One region of the Streptomyces sp. NPDC059895 genome, then DNA from elsewhere that is predicted to be linked to it. Evidence: riboswitches for the same ligand, from Rfam matches in the RefSeq annotation. Region 1 holds a riboswitch; the other holds the start of a gene.

Region 1 (4,406 bases):
GGCGATGCGGGTCGCCGGGCGCGAGCGCAGGTAGTACGTCGTCTTGAGGCCCGACTTCCAGGCGTACGCGTACATCGAGGAGAGCTTGCCGATGGTCGGCGTCTCCAGGAACAGGTTCAGGGACTGCGCCTGGTCCAGGTACGGGGTGCGGGCGGCGGCCATGTCGATCAGGCCGCGCTGCGGGATCTCCCAGGCGGTGCGGTAGAGGGCGCGGACGTCGGCCGGGATCCAGGTGAAGTCCTGCACCGAGCCGCCCGAGTCGCGCAGCGCCTCGCGGGTGCGCGCGTCCCAGACGCCGAGCTCCTTGAGGTCCCGCACCAGGTAGGAGTTGACCTGGAGGAACTCGCCGGACAGCGTCTCGCGCTTGAACAGGTTGGACACCTGCGGCTCGATGCACTCGTAGACGCCCGCGATCGACGCGATGGTGGCGGTCGGCGCGATGGCGAGGAGCAGGGAGTTGCGCAGCCCGGTGGCGGCGATGCGCTCGCGCAGGGCCGCCCAGCGCTCCGGCCAGGTGAACTCGACGCCGTAGTGGTCCGGGTGCAGGACGCCCCGGGCGGTGCGGGTCTTCTCCCAGGCCGGCAGCGGGCCGTTGCGTTCGGCGAGGTCGGCGGAGGCCTCGTACGCGGCGAGCATGACGCGCTCGGCGATCCGGGTGGAGAGCGCCTTGGCCTCGGGGGAGTCGAAGGGCAGGCGCAGCTTGAAGAAGACGTCCTGGAGGCCCATCGCGCCGAGGCCGACCGGGCGCCAGCGGGCGTTGGAGCGGCCCGCCTGCTCGGTCGGGTAGAAGTTGATGTCGACGACGCGGTCGAGGAAGGTGACGGCGGTGCGGACGGTGTCGTCCAGCCGCTGCCAGTCGATGCCGTCGCCGTCGACGAAGGCGCCGAGGTTCACCGATCCCAGGTTGCAGACCGCCGTCTCCCCGTCGTCGGTGACCTCCAGGATCTCCGTGCAGAGGTTGGAGGAGTGCACGACGTGGCCCGGCGTCGCGGTCTGGTTGGCGGTGCGGTTGGCGGCGTCCTTGAAGGTCATCCAGCCGTTGCCGGTCTGCGCGAGGGTGCGCATCATCCGGCCGTACAGCTCGCGCGCCGGGATCGTCTTCCGCGCCAGGCCCGCCGCCTCGGCCTCGCGGTAGGCCGCGTCGAACTCCTCGCCCCACAGGTCGACCAGTTCGGGCACGTCGGAGGGGGAGAAGAGGGACCACTGCGCGTCGGCGTCCACCCGGCGCATGAACTCGTCGGGGATCCAGTGCGCGAGGTTCAGGTTGTGCGTACGGCGGGCGTCCTCGCCGGTGTTGTCGCGCAGCTCCAGGAACTCCTCGATGTCGGAGTGCCAGGTCTCCAGGTAGACCGCGGCCGCGCCCTTGCGCCGGCCGCCCTGGTTCACGGCGGCGACGGAGGCGTCGAGGGTCTTCAGGAACGGGACGATGCCGTTGGAGTGCCCGTTGGTGCCGCGGATGAGGGAGCCGCGGGAGCGGATCCGGGAGTACGACAGCCCGATGCCGCCGGCGTGCTTGGAGAGGCGGGCGACCTGGTGGTAGCGGTCGTAGATCGAGTCCAGCTCGTCCTGGGGGGAGTCGAGGAGGTAGCACGACGACATCTGGGGGTGCCGGGTGCCGGAGTTGAAGAGCGTGGGGGAGGAGGGGAGGTAGTCCAGGCGGCTCATGAGCCCGTAGAGCGCGGCGACCTCGTCCACGGCCCGCGTGGTGTCGTCCTCGGCGAGTCCGGCGGCGACGCGCAGCAGGAAGTGCTGGGGCGTCTCGACGACCTTGCGGGTGATCGGGTGGCGCAGGAGGTAGCGGCTGTGCAGGGTGCGCAGGCCGAAGTACCCGAAGCGGTCGTCGGCGTGCGGGTCGACCAGCGCGTCGAGCCGCGCGCCGTGCAGCCGTACGAACGCGGCGGTCCGGTCGGCGATCAGCCCCTCCCGGTGTCCCACCGCGACCGACCCGGTGAAGGAGGTGACGCCCTGGGAGGCGGCCTCGGCGCGGATGCCGAGGGTGAGCAGACGGGCGGCCAGCCGGGAGTAGGCGGGGTCCTCGGAGATGAGGCCGGCGGCCGCCTCCGTGGCCAGCTCGCGCAGTTCCGTCTCGTCCGCCCGCGCGGAGCGGCCCCGCAGGGCGGCGGCGGCGACCCGGCCCGGGTCGGCGTCGGGCAGGTCGGCGGTCAGCTCGGTCAGGGTCCGCAGCAGGGCGGTACCGGGACCGTCGGTGTCCTGCGGGGTGACTGAGGCCGGATCGGCTGGCGCGATGGTCACGTGGGGCTCTCCCTCGCTCGGCAAGGGGCCTGGCGGAGAGCAGGGGGGCAGCACACGAGCGCGCACGGCGTCGCGTCCACCGGCCCACTCCACGAGGCCCGGACGTCAAGGCACCCGAGCCGGACGGCCGGGCGCACTGTCGGCAGGTCCTCGGACTGGACAGGTGTGCGCACACGGGTAGGGGCGCACACCTGTACACCGTTGCGGGACAGTTCCGGATTCGCACCGGATTCCCCTGCGGCGACAGCGAGCACGAGCATACATCTTGTGCTCGCCCGTCACGCCACCCCCAGATGTTGTGTTGCGAGTGATCTCAGAGCGTCAACCGGTAGGCCATGAGAGTGATGTCGTCCAGGTGCGGCACGGGATTCCAGTCCCGCTCGGGTGTGCGGACGAAGCCCAGGCGCTCGTAGAGCCGGTGGGCGGTGTGCATGGCCCGCTGGCTCGACAGCACGACGGCCGTGCAGCCCCGCGTGGTCCGCGCACGCTCGACACAGGCCCGCACGAGGGCCTCGCCGGCGCCCCGGCCGCGCTGCTCGCGGGCGACCGCCAGCGCGCGGATCTCGGCCTCGCCGGGGCGGGCGATGTCGGCGACGGGCCCGGGGCCCGGTACGAAGGTGACCCCGCCCAGGAGCAGGTCGCCCGCCACGGCCACGAGGACGGTGGCGGCGGCCGCCCGCGCGGCCACGTCCTTCAGCACGGGCAGGTACGGGTCGCCCTCGCCGTAGTCGAGGAGTCCGTCGTCGAGGTAGGCGCGGGCGGTCAGGTCGCCGAGGCCGGCGTACTCGGAGGGTTCCGCTTCCCGGATCCGTATGTCCATGGCGCGCAGTCTGCCCCACGCACACGACGGTGGGCCGCCGGATTTCTCCGCCGGCCCACCGCGAGCTCTGCCGCGTGTGACGTTCTGGCTAGTGGGACGTTCTGGCTAGTGGGACGTTCCGGCGGTCGCCGGCGGCAGCTCCACCTGGACGCCCGGGTCGCCGGCGTCCGCCGTGTAGTCCTCCGGGCTCGTCTCGTCGACGCCCTCCGGGGCCTTCAGCGCCTTCAGGACGAAGGTCAGGACCACCGTCACCACCACGTTCAGCACGAACGCCGTCAGACCGATGTACCCGATCTCGCCGATGCCGGGGATCTCCTTCGCCGACCCGCCGAAGTGCTTCTGGGTGGGGGAGGCCACGCCGTACGCGGCGAGCGTGCCGTAGGCCATGCCGACGGCCCAGCCCCCGAGCAGCGCCCAGCGGTGGAACCAGCGGGTGAACAGGCCGCCGACCAGGGCCGGGAAGGTCTGCAGGATCCAGATGCCGCCGAGGAGCTGGAAGTTGATGGCCACCGTCTTGTCCATCGTCAGGACGAAGGCCAGGGCGCCCACCTTCACCAGCAGCGAGACCAGCTTGGAGACGCGGGTCTCCTCCTTGGGCGTGGCGTCCGGCTTGATGAAGTCCTTGTAGATGTTGCGGGTGAACAGGTTCGCGGCCGCGATGGACATGATCGCCGCCGGGACCAGCGCGCCGATGCCGATCGCGGCGAAGGCCACGCCCGCGAACCAGTCCGGGAACATGTCCTCGAACAGCTGCGGGATGGCCAGCTGCCCGTTGGTGACCTTGACCCCGGCCGCGATCGCCATGAAGCCCAGCAGGGCCAGCAGGCCGAGCATGAGGGAGTACAGCGGCAGGATCGTGGTGTTGCGGCGGATCACCTCACGGCTCTTCGAGGACAGCGTCGCGGTGATCGAGTGCGGGTACATGAAGAGCGCCAGCGCGGAGCCCAGGGCCAGCGTGGCGTACGTCCACTGACCCGCCTCGGCCGGCACCAGCGCGCCGCGCGGCTTGTCCGTCGCCGGGTTGACCTGCGCGAACGCGTCACCCGCCTGGGCGAAGACGTCGTCGAACCCGCCCAGCTTGATCGGGATGTAGATGATCGCCACCGCGATCACGATGTAGATCAGCGTGTCCTTCACGAACGCGATCAGGGCGGGGGCGCGCAGCCCCGACGAGTACGTGTACGCGGCCAGCACGCCGAAGGCGAGCAGCAGCGGCAGGTCCTTGACGAACCAGTTGGTGTTCTCGCCGCCGCCGACGCCCATCACGTCCAGCACGGCCTGGATGCCGACGAGCTGGAGCGCGATGTACGGCATGGTCGCGAGGATGCCGGTG
Region 2 (4,406 bases), on a different contig from region 1:
CCTCCCGGACGGGGCGGTCGTCGATGAAGCAGGAACCCCAGCGGGCGACCGCTGGAATCCCCCGCCTTCAGGCGGGGGAGGAAGTCAAGACAGGGGCCCTTCCACGACGACGAGGGTGAGGGCGGCCACCGCTGCGAGGAGCGCGCAGCTCGCGGCCGTGAAGCGGACGGAGACGCGGGCCTCGGGCACCAGGACGCGCAGGGTGCCGTCGTAGCCGCGCCCGGCGAGCCCGGTCTGGAGCCGCGCCGCCCGGTCGAAGGCCCGCACGAAGGCGGTGGCGCCGAGCCCCGCGAGGGAGCGCCACTCGGCGGCCCGCGAGGTGTGCCCGAGCCGGGCCGCCTGGGCCTCCCGGATCCGCCGCACGGAGTCCAGCAGCAGGAAACTCATGCGGTACGTGACCAGGGCGACGTCCACGACCGGCGCGGGCACGCCGGCCCGCACCAGCCGCGGCAGCAGGTCTGACACGGGGGTGGTGAACGCGAACAGCAGCACGCCGAGGGAGGCGGCCGAGGTGCGCAGCATCAGCTCCCCGGCCCGCGTGGGCCCGCCGTCGGCCAGGCCCACGAAGGCGCCGGGCCCGCCCACCCGCACCAGCAAGGGCAGGGCACCGGTGACGCAGAAGCCCAGCGGCACCCGGTAGGCGCGCCACAGCCGGCGGGCCGGCACCCCCGCCGGGCCCAGCAGCAGGGCGAGCGCCGTCACCAGCACCAGGGCCGCGCCCGGCCAGGGCGGCAGGGAGATCGCGAGCAGGGTCAGCCCGAGTCCGAGTACGGCCTTGTCCACGGGGTGACGGCGGCGCCAGCGGCTGCTGTGCGCCGCCGCGTCGATCGGCAGCACGAAGTCTCAGGCCCGTCCCCGCGCGGACTTCCCGGTGCCGGGGGCACCGTCCGCCGTCGCGGTCCCCTCCGCACGCTCCGCGCCGTCCGGGCCGTCGTCCGGGGCCGTCCGGTGCGCGGTCTCCGGGGCGTCCGGCAGGGCCCTCGCCCGCAGTTCGCCCTGCCGCCGGCCCCGGCGCAGGCCGAAGTAGTAGGCGAGGACGCCCGCGCCCAGCGCCGCCTGGACGGCGAACAGCGCCGACTCGATCTCACCGGACGGCGGCTCGTACAGCGGGGAGAACCACGGTTCGTAGTCCGGCTCGATCTCGGTGATCGCCGTCTCCGCCTCGGCGTCGGAGCCCGCGAACGGCTCCTTCTTGCCGTCGCCCAGGCCCAGGGCCAGCGGCAGCACCGCGAGGGCGACCACCACGAGCAGCAGCAGGGCGTTGATCCTCGTGTTGCGGCTCACCGGGCCACCGCCTCCGTCCCGGTCGGCTGCTCCGTCCGCCGCCCGGTGACGAGCACGCCGAGCCGGGTCAGTTCGCCCTTGCTGGACTGCACCAGCAGGCGCATCACGAGGACGGTGAGCAGACCCTCGCTGACCGCGAGCGGGATCTGCGTGACGGCGAAGATGGAGCCGAACTTGCCGAGCGCGCCCAGGAACCCGCTGCCCGGGTCGGGGAACGCCAGCGCCAGCTGCACGCTGGTGACGCAGTACGTGGACAGGTCGGCGACGAACGCGCCGGAGAACACCGTGACCATCAGCGGTACGGCGAGCCGCCGCAGCAGCCGGTACGTGCCGTAGCCGGCCCAGGGACCGACGATCGCCATCGAGAAGGCGTTGGCGCCGAGCGTGGTCAGCCCGCCGTGCGCGAGCAGCAGCGCCTGGAAGAGCAGGGTGATGGTGCCCAGCACCGTCATGACCGGCGGCCGGAAGAGGATGGCGCCCAGGCCGGTCCCGGTGGGGTGCGAACAACTGCCGGTCACCGAGGGCAGCTTGAGAGCGGACAGGACGAACGTGAAGGCTCCGGAGGCGCCGAGGAGGAGAGTGCTCTCCGGGTGCTCCCGCACCTCACGGCTCAGTGCGCGGACTCCGTGGACGACGAACGGCGCCGACGCGACGCCCCAGGCGACCGCGTGCGCCGGAGGAAGGAAACCCTCGGCTATGTGCATGGCTCAGCAGACCCTCTCCAGCACCTCGTGGATGGTTGACGCGCCTTGGCCGGTCTCCTGGCTGACGGGTACCACCGCCCGTGCTCCGCCTTCCCGGGTCCGAGGACCCAGTGGCTGCCCGCGAGGGCCGGAGCCGGACTTCCCGATCACAGTGGCGAGGGCCGCACCGGCATCACACCGGATTTCCCGTTCACCAAGGCGTGGTGACAGTAGTGCGCGGACCGGGGCGGTGACAAGCGGCAACGGGGGCGCGCGAACGGCGGGCGACGGCTCACGCCCCGGCGCACACCCGCCCCGGGCGCGCCGCCCGAATCGCCGTACGCCCGCCCCGGGTACGCCGCCCGACCGCGCACGCCACCGACCGCATACGCCCGCCCGGCGGGGCCTCCGGGCCTCCGGGCCTCCGGGCCCCCGCCCTCCCGGATCAGCGGCCCCGCCAGTCCAGGCAGACCACCAAGGCGTCGTCCTCCGGAGTCCGTTCGCCGCGGTGGCGGGTGAGTTCGCGCAGGACGGCGTGCGGTACCTCGGCCGCCGGCAGCAGGCGGGTGGCCTGGATCGCCCGGGCGAGGGGGGCGTCGCCGTACGTCTCTCCGCCGGGGGAGGCGACCGCGTGCACGCCGTCGCTGACGAAGACTAGGCGGTCGCCGGGCTCGGCCCGGACCTCCTGCTCCACGTAGTCGGTCTCCTCGAACATGCCGAGCGGCAACTGGGCGTCGAGGGGGATCCGTTCCACGCTGCCCCCGCGCAGCCTCAGCATGCGCGGCGAACCGGCGTCCACCACCCGGGCGCGTCCCGTCGTGAGGTCGAGGTCGACCATGAGGACCGACAGGTAGCAGCGGCCCCGGTAGTGGGCGTGCACGGCCTGGTCGGCGAGGGCCGCCTGGTCCGCGAGGGACAGGCCGGCCCGCCGGGCGTTGCGCAGCGCGGTGATGGCCAGGCCGGTCAGCAGGGAGGCCTCCGTGCCCTCGCCCATACCGTTGGTGACGTACAGCATCAGGCGGTCGGCCGTCACGGACCAGTCGTAGTTGTCGCCGAAGACCGCGTAGGCGGGCTCCAGTTGCGCGCCCAGATCGAACTCGGGGCGGCTGCACGACCGGCCCGGGAGCAGGTGCCACTGCATCTCGGCGGCCAGGGTGAGCCGGTCCTTGCGTCTCGCCTGGAGATAGAGGTCGGTGTCCCGCTCGGCCACGATCAGCTCGTGCCCCAGCGCCCGGGCGATCTCCGTGAGCTCGGCCAGCACGTCGTCGGCCGGCCGCGGCAGGGTCACCGTCAGCACGCCGAGCCGGTCGCCGCGCACGGAGACCGGCAGGTGCGCCCGCACCCGCCCGTCCCGGACGGCCTCCACGAACGGCTCCTGCGAGCCGAACGCCCGGCCGGCCGGGCCGTCGTGCACGGACACCGGTTCCGCGGTGTGCGGCAGCTCGGACACCGGTTGCAGCACCGTCAGACCGTAGTCGGCGAGGTACAGCTCGACGGAGTCCGCCGCGTACTGACGGAGCAGTACGCCGCGGACCGCGTCGAGCACCTCGTGGGGGGCCGCCGTCCGCAGCGCGCGCTCGGCGGTCGCCAGTGCGTTCACGGTGGTCACAACATCAACCTTTCGTCGAATCCGTCGAATCCTTGGCGGCCCCGTGCGCGCACGGGGCCCTCGGTGCGGCCGCGCCCGCCGTGCCGCCGCCCCCTCCCCGGGCGCGCGACGAGGCCCGCTCACGCGGTCCCTAGTACGCTGGCGGTCGACCCAGTGCCTGCGAGAGTGTGGACCGTGACTGCCTTCCGCCATCGCCCGGAGCCCGAAGAGGTCGCACGGGTCACCGCGACGGCCGCGGAGCTGCTGGAAGTCCTGTGGGGCAGGGCCTCGACCGCCCCCGCCTCCGCGTCCCAGTTGCGCGTGCTGCTGATCCTCGAGCACCACGAGGGCATCAATCTGCGCACCCTCGCCGACTCGCTCGCCTCGACCCCGCCGTCGACCAGCCGGCTCTGCGACCGGTTGCAGGCCTCCGGGCTCGTCGAACGGGCGGTGAGCCCGGCCGACCGGCGCGAGGTGCGGCTGTGTCTCAGCGGCCGGGGGCGGGCCTTCCTCGCGGATCTGCGCGTGCGCCGGGAGCAGCAGGTGCAGGCGGTGCTGGCGGTGATGCCCGCCGCCCGGCGGGTCGCGCTGCTGGAGGGGCTGGAGGCCTTCTGCGACGCGGCGGCGACGCTGATACACGACGACGCCGGGAACTCCGGCAGCCGGATCGCCTGACCATTCCCGCTCCCTCCCGCTCCGTGGCCGTCTCCGGAGATGCGGATACCCCGAACCCGCCCCGACCTGCGCCGCCGACGACGGAATGTCGGCGGACGCGCTCTCGGCGGACGCGCGTGATCCACGGTCCCGCGGCCCGGCCGACGCATGCGACGGGCCGTGCGGGTTACTCCGGT

What was found. Region 1 has a riboswitch for cobalamin ahead of ACFV9M_RS27365 (ribonucleoside-diphosphate reductase subunit alpha). Riboswitches for the same ligand answer to the same signal wherever they lie in the genome.
Region 2: it holds a riboswitch for cobalamin, as region 1 does, so the genes downstream of both, ACFV9M_RS25005 (energy-coupling factor ABC transporter permease) here and ACFV9M_RS27365 (ribonucleoside-diphosphate reductase subunit alpha) in region 1, are expected to answer to the same signal.

Annotation. Positions count from the first base shown of each region.
Region 1 covers NZ_JBHWKO010000028.1:35,917-40,322, reverse strand. The annotation lists gene ACFV9M_RS27365 (ribonucleoside-diphosphate reductase subunit alpha) at 1-2,253, opposite strand, end outside; cobalamin riboswitch at 2,377-2,526, opposite strand; gene ACFV9M_RS27360 (GNAT family N-acetyltransferase) at 2,567-3,073, opposite strand; gene mctP (monocarboxylate uptake permease MctP) at 3,179-4,406, opposite strand, start outside.
Region 2 covers NZ_JBHWKO010000023.1:102,815-107,220, reverse strand. The annotation lists gene ACFV9M_RS25020 (RNA-guided endonuclease InsQ/TnpB family protein) at 1-119, shown strand, start outside; gene cbiQ (cobalt ECF transporter T component CbiQ) at 85-837, opposite strand; gene ACFV9M_RS25010 (energy-coupling factor ABC transporter substrate-binding protein) at 844-1,284, opposite strand; gene ACFV9M_RS25005 (energy-coupling factor ABC transporter permease) at 1,281-1,988, opposite strand; cobalamin riboswitch at 2,018-2,201, opposite strand; gene ACFV9M_RS25000 (PP2C family protein-serine/threonine phosphatase) at 2,413-3,576, opposite strand; gene ACFV9M_RS24995 (MarR family winged helix-turn-helix transcriptional regulator) at 3,742-4,230, shown strand.